2 regions of the Marinobacter sp. UBA5687 genome follow, and region 1 is predicted to be linked to the other one. Evidence: predicted binding sites of a transcription regulator. Region 1 holds the regulator's gene; the other holds the start of a gene.

What was found. Region 1 encodes FliA, which starts transcription of late flagellar genes. Its sites were predicted from a motif close to CTAAAGTTTNNNNNNNNNNNGCCGNTAA; they were not measured.
Region 2: a site for FliA is predicted at 2,645-2,672, ahead of B3Y70_RS08405 (methyl-accepting chemotaxis protein). Genes of this name have one in related genera too.

The regions. Positions count from the first base shown of each region.
Region 1 covers NZ_DIHV01000003.1:16,966-22,392, forward strand. The annotation lists gene B3Y70_RS00205 (chemotaxis protein CheA) at 1-723, opposite strand, end outside; gene B3Y70_RS00210 (protein phosphatase CheZ) at 742-1,527, opposite strand; gene cheY (chemotaxis response regulator CheY) at 1,549-1,932, opposite strand; gene B3Y70_RS00220 (RNA polymerase sigma factor FliA) at 2,094-2,837, opposite strand; gene B3Y70_RS00225 (MinD/ParA family protein) at 2,870-3,682, opposite strand; gene flhF (flagellar biosynthesis protein FlhF) at 3,755-5,068, opposite strand; gene flhA (flagellar biosynthesis protein FlhA) at 5,124-5,427, opposite strand, start outside.
Region 2 covers NZ_DIHV01000083.1:937-6,363, forward strand. The annotation lists partial or broken gene B3Y70_RS08385 (DNA topoisomerase 3) at 1-657, opposite strand, end outside; gene B3Y70_RS08390 (BolA family protein) at 793-1,149, shown strand; gene B3Y70_RS08395 (L-threonylcarbamoyladenylate synthase) at 1,146-1,769, shown strand; gene B3Y70_RS08400 (hypothetical protein) at 1,793-2,449, opposite strand; gene B3Y70_RS08405 (methyl-accepting chemotaxis protein) at 2,714-4,330, shown strand; gene B3Y70_RS08410 (MBL fold metallo-hydrolase) at 4,354-5,001, opposite strand; gene B3Y70_RS08415 (DUF2442 domain-containing protein) at 4,992-5,258, opposite strand; gene B3Y70_RS08420 (DUF4160 domain-containing protein) at 5,294-5,427, opposite strand, start outside.

The sequences.
Region 1 (5,427 bases):
TGAACCACCGCTGGTGCTGGTATCTGCCTTGGCTGTTTCCTCTTCCGCAGGCGCGCCGGCAAACTGGCCCTTGCCGTGGAGTTGATCCAGCAAGGCCTCAAATTCGTCGTCGGTAATTTCATCACTGTCTGAGCTGCCGGCGGATTCAGCCGGATTGCTCACCTGCTCGTTGCCGGCCGGTTTCTGGCCGTCGGATTTTTCATCCGCCAACGCGTCCAGCAACTGCTCGAATTCTTCGTCAGTGATATCGCCCTGGTCCCCTTGCTGCCCGACCTCCGCAGACGACGGCTCCGGTGCCGGGGTTGGCGCTTCCGCCGCTGGTGCATCCTCTGACTCGGGTTTGGCGAGGGCGTCCAGGGCTTCGATCAGTTCGTCCGGCGCGGGCGTTGGTTCTTCCCGGTTTCGAACTTCTTCGAACATGGCGTTAACGTTGTCCAGCGCCTCCAGAACCACGTCCATCAGTTCCGGAGTGACCTTGCGCTTGTGATTCCGGAGAATATCGAACACGTTCTCTGCCGAGTGGCAGCAGTTAACCAGTGCCTCCAGCTGAAGGAAGCCTGCGCCCCCTTTCACGGTATGGAAGCCACGGAAAATGGCGTTCAGCAGATCGCTGTCATCGGGATGCTGCTCCAGATCCACCAGCTGCTCCGACAACTTTTCGAGTATCTCGCCGGCTTCTACCAGGAAGTCCTGCAGGATCTCTTCATCAGCATCTAACGCCATGCGTCACCCTCTTTATTATCAGAATCCGAGACTGGACAGCAGATCGTCCACATCGTCCTGTCCCGAAACTACATCTTCCCGCTCATCGGCCTTGATCTGGGGCCCTACCCCTTTTTCGGCCGATTCTTCTTTTTCTTCAATCTGGTGCACCGTGCCGGTCAGCTGATCCACGTGGCTGGCCATCACTACCAAGCCAAGAAGATTGTCTTCCACTTCTTTCACCAAAGCGGTGACCTTCTGGATAACCTGGCCAGTAAGATCCTGGAAGTCCTGAGCCAGCAGGATTTCCGACAGATTCTGGTACAGACTGTCAGAGTCTGTGGTCAGGCCGGCGAAGAACTTGTCGATGCGACCATACAACTCGCGAAACTCCGCAGGTTCCATTTCACGGCGGCGCAGACGCTGCCACTCGTCCCGCAAGGCAACCGCTTCATCCCTCATGGAATGAGCCACGGGCATGCTTTCCTCGACCAGGTCCATGGTGCGGTTCGCTGCCTGGCTGGTCATCTGCACCACATAGGCCAGACGGTCAGAAGCGTCGCTCATCTTCGACAGGACTTCTTTCTGCTCGGCATTACGCGGGTCTATCTGGAAGTTCCGGATTGCCTCATGGAGGCTGCGGGTGAGTCGGCCCACTTCCCGGTACAGACTCTGATCGCGAACCTCGCTCAGTTCATTGATCAGGGTCATCGCCTTGGCATAATTCCCGGCGTTTACATTCTCAGCCAGGTCGGAGGCCTGCTTTTGCAGTTTCTCCGCCACCTCCGGATCAAGGCCCTGATGGTTCTGTTTGGTATCACTCATGGCGAGCCATCCGACCTCTGGTTACTGGATTCGTTCGAAGATTTTCTCGATCTTTTCCTTGAGCACGGCTGCCGTAAAAGGCTTGACCACATATCCGTTTACCCCGGCCTGAGCCGCGGCCACGATCTGGTCCCGCTTGGCTTCTGCCGTCACCATCAGAACCGGCAGGTTCTTCAGGTTTTCGTCAGCGCGGACAGCTTTGAGAAGATCAAAGCCCGACATGCCGGGCATGTTCCAGTCAGTCACCAGGAAGTCGTACTTGCCGCTTCGGAGCATGGGCAACGCCGTGTTGCCATCATCGGCCTCATCTGTATTGGTGAAGCCAAGATCTCGCAGCAGGTTCTTGATGATTCGTCGCATTGTGGAGAAGTCATCCACAATGAGAATTTTCATGTTCTTGTCCAATGGGACCTCCAGTCAGTAACACCCGGAATTCATTCAGCCTTTTTGAAAGTCTAGCAGGCTGCTACCTTAACTGCTTATTGTGTGGTGTTTGCGCACGTTGTAAAGCATCGGTTACCAAAAGCTACACAGCCTGCTGAAAGAGAAACACAGCACCCGGCCGATCAGTCGTTGTCGTCATCCCGCCACTCGGCCAACCGGCTGCGCAGCCGCAGTGCCGCCTGGCTGTGAATCTGGCTTACCCGGCTCTCACTGACCCCAAGCACTGCGCCGATTTCCTTGAGGTTCAGTTCTTCCTGGTAATACAGGCTCAACACCAGCTTTTCGCGCTCAGGCAACTGCTCGATGGCGTCCGCCAGACTGCGCTGGAAAGCGCCGGAAGCAATACCGTCCAGCGGATTATCGCTGGCCTCTGCTTCTTCTATCGGCAGCTCGCCGGATTCATTGAGCTCATCAAGGCTAAAAAGTCGGCCACTGTTGGCGTCGGCCAGTGAAGCGTGATATTCGTCCAGACCAATGCCAAGCTCTTCAGCTACTTCGGCATCCTGGGCCTCGCGCCCGGTACGATCTTCCACTTGTTTGATGGCACTGGCGATTCGCCGGGCATTACGATGCACTGAGCGGGGCACCCAGTCGCCTTTGCGGATTTCGTCCACCATGGCGCCACGGATGCGAATGCCGGCATAGGTTTCAAAGGTCGCACCCTTGCCTGAAGAGTAGCGCTGCGCAGCCTCCAGCAGACCAATCATACCGGCCTGCATAAGGTCTTCGAGCTGCACCGATGCAGGCAGTCGGGCCATGAGATGAAGGGCGATTTTCTTGACCAGCGGCGCATGCTCTTCAATCAGGGCTGAAGGGCTCCTGGCGCCGGCCTGATGGTAAATTCCCAGATTTTTCGCCAATGTCATGTATCCGGTTTTCTTGTAGGACTGGATTCAGATCAGACTTCGACGAGCCGCTCCACGAAGAACTCGAGATGCCCCCTGGGAGAGGACGGCAAAGGCCAGCTGTCCACTTTTTCGGCCAGAGCCCGGATAGCCAGCGAGGCTTTCGCCCTCGGATAGGCATCCAATACCGCTTTCTGCCTCTGAACGGCTTTCTTGACGGCCTCGTCGTAAGGCACGATACCTACATATTGTAGTGCCACATCCAGGAAACGCTCGGTGACCCGGGTCAGTTTTTCAAACAGATGGCGGCCTTCCTGCTCATTGCGGACCTGGTTTGCCAGGATGCGGAAGCGGTTGGTGCCGTAATCCCGATTCATCAGTTTGATCAGGGCGTAAGCATCGGTAATGGAAGTAGGTTCGTCGCAGACCACCAGCAGAAGTTCCTGCGATGCCCTCAGGAAGCTGACCACCGATTCAGAAATACCCGCGGCGGTATCCACAATCAGAACGTCAATCTGGTCGCCCAGCTCACTGAAGGCATTGATCAGGCCGGCATGTTCCATGGCGCTGAGCTGGGTCATACGCTGGGTGCCGGATGATGCCGGAACAATCTTGATGCCACCAGGGCCATTCACCAGCACATCTTTCAGATCACAATCGCCGTTGAGTACGTCTTGCAGATTTCGATTGGCGGTAATGCCAAGCAACACATCGATGTTGGCGAGCCCAAGATCCGCGTCCAGCAAGACAACCCGGCGCCCCTTCTGGGCCAGGGCGATACCTAGGTTGACCGAAACATTGCTCTTGCCGACACCGCCCTTGCCGCCGGAAACCGCAATCACCTGAACCGGATGTGGTCTGCTCATACTGTTATCAGTCTCTTACTACGTTCTTGTACGGGCACGCGTGCCGGTGTTTTATTCTGTCGCTGGCGAGGCTCAGGCACCTTCGGCTATTGCCTGCGCGCTCTGCACGGCCCTGAGCCTTTCTACGCCCAGACGCACCAGCGGGATAGCCTCCGCCCTTTGGAGATCTTCCGGTATCTTCTGGCCATCGGTGTACCAGGCCACCGGCAAGCTGGTCTCCATAACGAATCCGAGCGCTTCGCCCAGGGTCAGGGCTTCATCAATCTTGGTCATGATGCAGCCTGCAAGGTTTGCCATCTTATAGCAATGCCACACGGATTTCATGATACGTGGCTGACTGGTGGCAGAGACCACCAGATGTGTACGGATATTGTGATCGCTGCGAGCCAACTCCGCCAGTTGTTCCTGGTAACCACGGTCGGCACTGGTCAGGCCGGCAGTGTCAATCAGTACCAGGTGCCTATCCGACAGTTCATCAAGAATGTCATCCAGGGAATGGCTCTCATCCACCACCCGCACGGGCACATTCAGGATTCTGCCGAACACAAACAGCTGCTCATGGGCGGCCACACGGTAGCGGTCGGTGGTCACCAGGGCCAACGAATCCGGGCCATGCTCCAGCACATAGCGAGCCGCCAGTTTGCCAATGGTGGTGGTTTTGCCAGACCCGGTCGGCCCGACCAGGGCATAGATCCCCCCGGCATCAAGCCAGTCTTCGCGACCGGTGCGAACGCCGGTCGCCAGCATTTTCAGTGACTGCTTCCAGCCATCTTCCAGGCGCCCGGCCCGGTGCCGTCGGGACAGAGAGCCGGCCAGCTCCGCGCCCAGACCGAACTCCTGCAGCCGCTCGGCCAAGCGTTGCTGAACTGCGCTGTTACCGGCCGGCGTGGCAGTCGCAGCCTTACCACTGACCAGATCACGCAGAGAGCTGATTTCGGCACGCATACTGGCCAGTTCATCGGCATAGCCACCGGCGCCTGATTCGCTACCCGCAACCGGCTTTGCCAGCGCTTCATCACTGAGACGTGACGCCGGAAAATCGGCCGTCTCGAAAGATAAGGACGACGCCACGCCACCTGAGGCGCCACTTCCTGCGCGCTTTTCCCGAACCTCACGAATGCGACTGCGGGACCGGTTCAGCTCCTCTTCCAGCCGACGATGCTGCTCCGCCTGCATCTCGGCCAGCCGGGAGCCGTTGGTGGCTTCAACCGCCCTTTCGCCCAGACGCTGGCGCGCCATGTTTTCGTCGTAGTCGAGTGCCGTCACGATCTCAACGCCACCATCAACGCGGCGGTTAGACAGAATAACGGCATCCGGCCCCATTTCGTGGCTTACCTGCTTCAGGGCCTCAGCCATGGACTGCGCAAAAAACCGTTTTACTTTCATGCTGTTTCATCCTCCCACCGGCAAGCACTCTGGCTTTCCGCGATGCTCCGTCGGTTTATTGACCCACAGAAGCGACTATCGTGATCTGTTTGTTATCCGGGATTTCCTGGTAAGAGAGCACATGCAAACGCTCTACCCCGTAGCTGGCAAACTTCGCCAGTACTGGCCGCAAGGGCCCCGAAACCAGCAGGATGGCGGGCTTGCCAAGCATTTCCTGGCGCTGCACGCTGTCCTGAAGGGATCGTTGCAGCTTTTCCACCATGTTGGGCTCAAGCACCAGACCAATGTCATCCTGACCGCCGGATTGTTGACTCTGCTGAACAGACTTTAGCAATAACTGTTCCAGGTCTGGATCCAAC
Region 2 (5,427 bases), on a different contig from region 1:
GGGCTTGGGCTGGAAGTGCTCGATGGTGTTGTCGCGATCCACTACCAGGCCAAGCACCGGGGTTTGCACCCGGCCCACGGAGTAGACACCCTGTTCCCCCTGGGTTTGATAGCTGAGGGTATAGAATCGGGTGAGATTGATGCCGTAGAGCCAGTCGGCCCGTTGTCTCGCCAGGGCGGAATGGGACAGTGGACGGAATTCCCGGTTGTCTCTGGGGTTTTGGATGGCGCGGGCTACCGCCCTGGGGGTGAGGTCGTTAATCAATACCCGTTTCACCGGTGCCCTGGCGCCGAGATAGCGCAGGACTTCGTCGACCAGTAGCTGGCCTTCACGGTCTGGATCTCCGGCGTGGGTAATCAGGTCGGCCTTGCGAATCAGAGCTTCGAGCACTTTGAATTGCTGGCGCACGCTGTCTTTGGGCACCAGTTGCCAGGGCTCCGGGAACATGGGCAGGTCTTCTATCCGCCATTTCTTCCAGGCCGGGTTATAGCGGGCCGGCTCGGCGGGCTCCAGCAGGTGGCCAATGCACCAGCTTACCGTGGCAGCATCCGGCCCTTTACCGCATCGTATCCAGCCCTGGCCTTTTTCGTGGGGGCCGGGAAGTGCGGCGGCGATGGCTCGGGCCAGGCTTGGCTTTTCAGCGATGTACAGGTGCATGGCTATCTGGGGGTTGATTGCTGGCAGAGGAATGTGTCGCTTTGGGGCTTTTGTGTCAAGGCCTTCGGGCTTCCGCGGCTTACTGTAGTAGACTGGAAGAATTGGTGTAGGCGGCTATGAAGGAGTTAGTGAACGATGAAAGTACAGAAAAGCATTGAAGAGAAGCTGGCCAATGGCTTTGATGCCAGCCTGATTTCGGTGGAAAACGAGAGCCATATGCATTCGGTGCCACCCAATTCTGAAACCCATTTCAAAGTAACGCTGGTGTCGGCGGATTTTGAGGGCCAGATGAAGGTGCGGCGTCATCAGGCGATCTACAAGGTTCTGGCCGATGAGCTGGCGGGCCCGGTGCATGCTCTGGCGTTGCACCTGTATACGCCGGAAGAGTGGCAGGCCAGTGGTCAGGCGTCTCCGGATTCACCCAACTGTATGGGTGGCTCGAAAGGCGATTCGGCAATGGACAAGAAGCTTCAACAAGGAGCTAATGGATGAGCCAGTTTTTCCAGATTCACCCGGAAACACCGCAAAAACGTTTGATCAAACAGGCGGTGGAGATTTTGCGCAAGGGTGGGGTGATTGTGTATCCCACCGATTCAGGTTACGCCCTGGGCTGTCACCTTGGTGACAAGCAGGCGGCAGACCGTATCAAGCGGATTCGGCGCCTGGACGACAAGCACAACTTCACCCTGGTGTGTCGTGACCTGTCAGACATCGGGGTTTATGCCAAGGTGGACAATACCCAATACCGGTTGCTGAAGAATTTTACCCCGGGCCCGTACACTTTCATTCTGGACGCGACCAGCGAGGTGCCTCGCCGTTTGTTGCATCCCAAGCGTCGATCTATCGGTATCCGGGTTCCGGACAATGAGATAGTCCGGGAGTTGCTGGGTGAGCTGGGTGAGCCGATTATGAGCAGCACCCTGATTCTGCCGGGCGAAACCGAACCGTTGACCGACCCTTACGACATCCGCGAGATCCTCGGGCATGAGCTCGATCTGATTATCGATGGCGGCTTCTGCGGTATGGAAGCCACCACGGTGGTTAACTTTACCGGTGATGTGCCCGAAGTTACGCGGGTGGGCAAGGGCGATCCGGCGCCGTTTCAGGTGTGAAATCGCTGCTTTGAACCCGGGCTTCAGGCCCGGGTGTTCAGGCTGAAGGCGTAGCGTTGGTGTGCCGAAATACCAGCCTCGGCGGGCGTTGCGGTGCGGCGAAGGCTGTCGTAGCGGTGAATGACGTCTTGCAGCCCGTTGAACTGCTGGTTCTCGCTGAGCAGTGAATCCAGCAGGGAATTGTTCACCCCATAAGCCTGATTGAGCTTGAGTGCGTTATCCATGAAATGCAGGGTGGGTTCGGTCACACTCAAGCGGCTCAGCGCCTCTCCAAAGCCCCGGTTGTTGTTGAGATCCTGTTGTATTTTCTCCCGCACCTGGTCGGGTATTTTACCGTCCAGCTGAATACTGCCTTGCTCGGTTTTGCTTACGCTCAATGCGGTTGCCGGGTGCACGTTGTACTCGGCAAGTTTGTGCCGCAGGGTTTCTCGAACGTAGGACAAATCCTGGGCAACCGTCTGTTTGTACTGGGTCAGTGGCAGTTGCCGGGTTTTCTGACTGGCCGGGTTGCGATCCTGCCTCTGGGATGGTGTGAATCGGTCGTCGTTGCTGCTCTGGGGCTCACCTGCGGCGGCGCCTTCATTGGTTTTACCGGCGGGTGCGTCAGTGCGCGGCGCACGGTTGTCCATGGCTTGCTGAAAACGCGTGCTGGCCTGTAATAGTGATGTCAGCAATGACATGGTTATCTCCCCTGAACGGAAAATCTCTGCCGGATATATCGGAATTAGCCCGTGATGCATCAGACCTAGCAGGTTTCGGGCCAACCTGACTTGCCTCGTGGTCCGGAGGCGCCGCGATGAATGTAAAACATTGCAACGAATGTCATAGAGCGGGCGTCGGGATGATCTGCGTCATAAAAAAATTGATTCATATCTATAAAGTTATGCGCCAATTCGCCGTCATTACTCTTGGATGTCCAGATCATCTTCCGTTGTCGGGGTCACATGAAAAAACAATACTCAATCCGTTTTCTGTTGCTGGCAGCACTGGCAGCGGCTTTCACCGTCATTCTCGTGTTTACGGTTGTTTACAGCGCCCAGTCCCAGCGAGCCCACCTCGAAGAGTACAGCCACAAATATGTGGACGGTCTGGCAAAGTCCTTTTTCGATGGCCTGAACACCATGATGGTGACAGGTACCATTAATAACCGCGATGTTCTGCGGGAGAAGGTGATGGCTCCCGAGGACGTACTGGATGTCCGGGTGATCCGCAGCGATCAGCTGAATGCCATGTACGGTGCAGGGAATGCCGCCGAACAACGCCGTGAGCCACTGGACATGAAAGCGTTGGATGGTGAGCGGGTAGAACACTATTCCGAGAACGACGCGGGTCGTGTCTACACGCTGATCGAGCCGGTCATTGCCAGCGAAAACTATCAGGGCGTGAACTGCCTCGGCTGTCACCAGGCCCAGGAAGGGGACGTGCTTGGCGCTATTCGAGTCGACTATTCTCTGGCGAAAAGTGACGCGCGCCTGCAGCAGCAGTTGATGGTGAGTGGCGGTATTCAGATTCTGATCTTTGTGGTTATTTTCATACTGACTGCCGTGGTATTGGGGCGGCTGGTGTTTTCCCGCTTGCGTCGGCTGCACGACCGAATGGATGAAATTTCCCGTAATTCGGATCTCTCCATTGAACTGGACGTAACCCGAAACGACGAGATCGGCTCGGTCTCCCGTGCTTTCAATCGGATGGTTGCAAAGATTCGCGCCAGCATGCATACCGTGATGGATAGCGCAGAGCAGGTGGAAGCGGCGGCCCGTACCATTGCCGGTAAAGCAGAGACCACAGAAAGGGAAGTTCTTGCCCAGAAAGAAAACACCGACCAGGTGGCCAGTGCGACCACTGAGATGGCGGCTTCCGCCGTGCAGGTTCGCGAGAATGCGGTGACCACCGCACGGAAATCTGCTGATACCGCCAAATCTGCAGAAACCGGGGAGAATCTGGTGCGAAATGCCGTGAAGGGTATTGAGTCTCTGAATGCAGAAGTGCAGAACGGAGCCCAGCGAATTGAGCAGCTGGATCAACGGACCACGGAAATGGCCTCACGGCTGGAGTTGATTTCCGAGATTGCAGACCAGACCAACCTGCTGGCCCTGAACGCGGCGATTGAAGCGGCCAGAGCCGGTGAGCAGGGCCGGGGCTTTGCTGTGGTCGCGGACGAGGTCCGGGCGCTTGCCTCGCGCACTCAGGCGTCTACTGAGGAGATTCGCCACACCATTGAGGGACTGAAGAAAGAGGTGGTGGATTGTGTCGGTACCATGCGCCATGCCTCGGAACTCGCCCAGCACCAGGTGGATTCAATTCTGAAAGTGGAAACCGAGCTGCAAACCATTGCTGCAGCCGTGCGTGAAATCACTGGCCTGAATGAAGAAATGGAAAGTGCGGCTAACGAGCAGAGTGAGGTGTCTGACTCCATCAATCAGAACGTGATTGAGATCAGCCGCTCTGCCGAGCAGACTTCCAGCGATGCCCAGGAGACCGCGCGGATTGCAGGGGATCTGCTGGCCATGGCGGAAACCCTGCGCAAAACCATCGAGCAGTTCCGCCTGTCCCAGAGCTGAAGTGGGCGATTTTACCGGGGCGTTCAGCCCCGGTGATCAGACACAAACGGATTGGTGGCTCGTTCCTGGCCGAACGTAGACATGGGCCCGTGGCCACAGATGAAGTTCACGTCATCCCCCAGAGGGAACAGCTTTTCCCGGATGGAGTGAATCAGGGTGTTGTAATCGCCTTTCGGGAAATCCGTGCGGCCAATGGAACCATTGAACAGCACGTCACCTACCTGGGCCAGTTTTGAGCCTCGATGGAAAAATACCACATGGCCTGGGGTGTGGCCCGGCGTGTGCAGTACTTCCAGGGTTTCATTGCCCACGGTGACGGTGTCGCCGTCTTCCAGCCAGCGATTGGGCGTGAACACCTCCGGCGCCGGAAACCCGAACATCTGTGCCTGCATGGCCAGGCCCTGAATCCAGAAGTTGTCGTCCTTGTGTGGGCCTTCAATTGGCAGCCCCGCGGATTTGGCCAGCTCCGCCGTGCCGCCGGCGTGATCTATGTGGGCGTGGGTGAGCAGGATCTTCTCCAGAATCACGCCTTCGTCCTCGGCTGCCGCCAGAATGCGATCCAGGTCCCCGCCAGGGTCCACCACCGCTGCTTTGTGGGTTTCGGTACACCAGAGCAGGGTGCAGTTTTGTTCAAAGGGGGTGACGGGTACGATCTTGTACTTCAGCGACATACTGTTCCAGTTTGTTCAGATTTGATTTTGCGGTAGAGAGCATCCGGGGCAATGTCTGCTTCATTGGGCCAGCAGATGGCTCCGAACTCATCAACCTTTGCTTGAGCAAAGAATGCCGGGTCTTTCAGGGGCTCGAACATCGGGCCAAACAAACGATCTGCAAGGCTGATCTCGCCGTGAGTACCATCATCGAAGGTGACGGCCAGTACGTAATCGGCCTTGGCTTCCACATGGGTGACTCTGGGCATGCTGTTCATTCCAATGGCTCTATCTTCTTCAGTGGCTGGTGCAGCTAGGCAAGGCGCCAGTCTGCGATAAGGTCCTGCCGGTGTTCAAAGGCCCATTCGATAACCATCGCTTTGGCTCTTTTGGGCAGTTTGCCCTCAACAATCTCCAGCGTTTCGATCAGAATGATGGCCTCGTGTT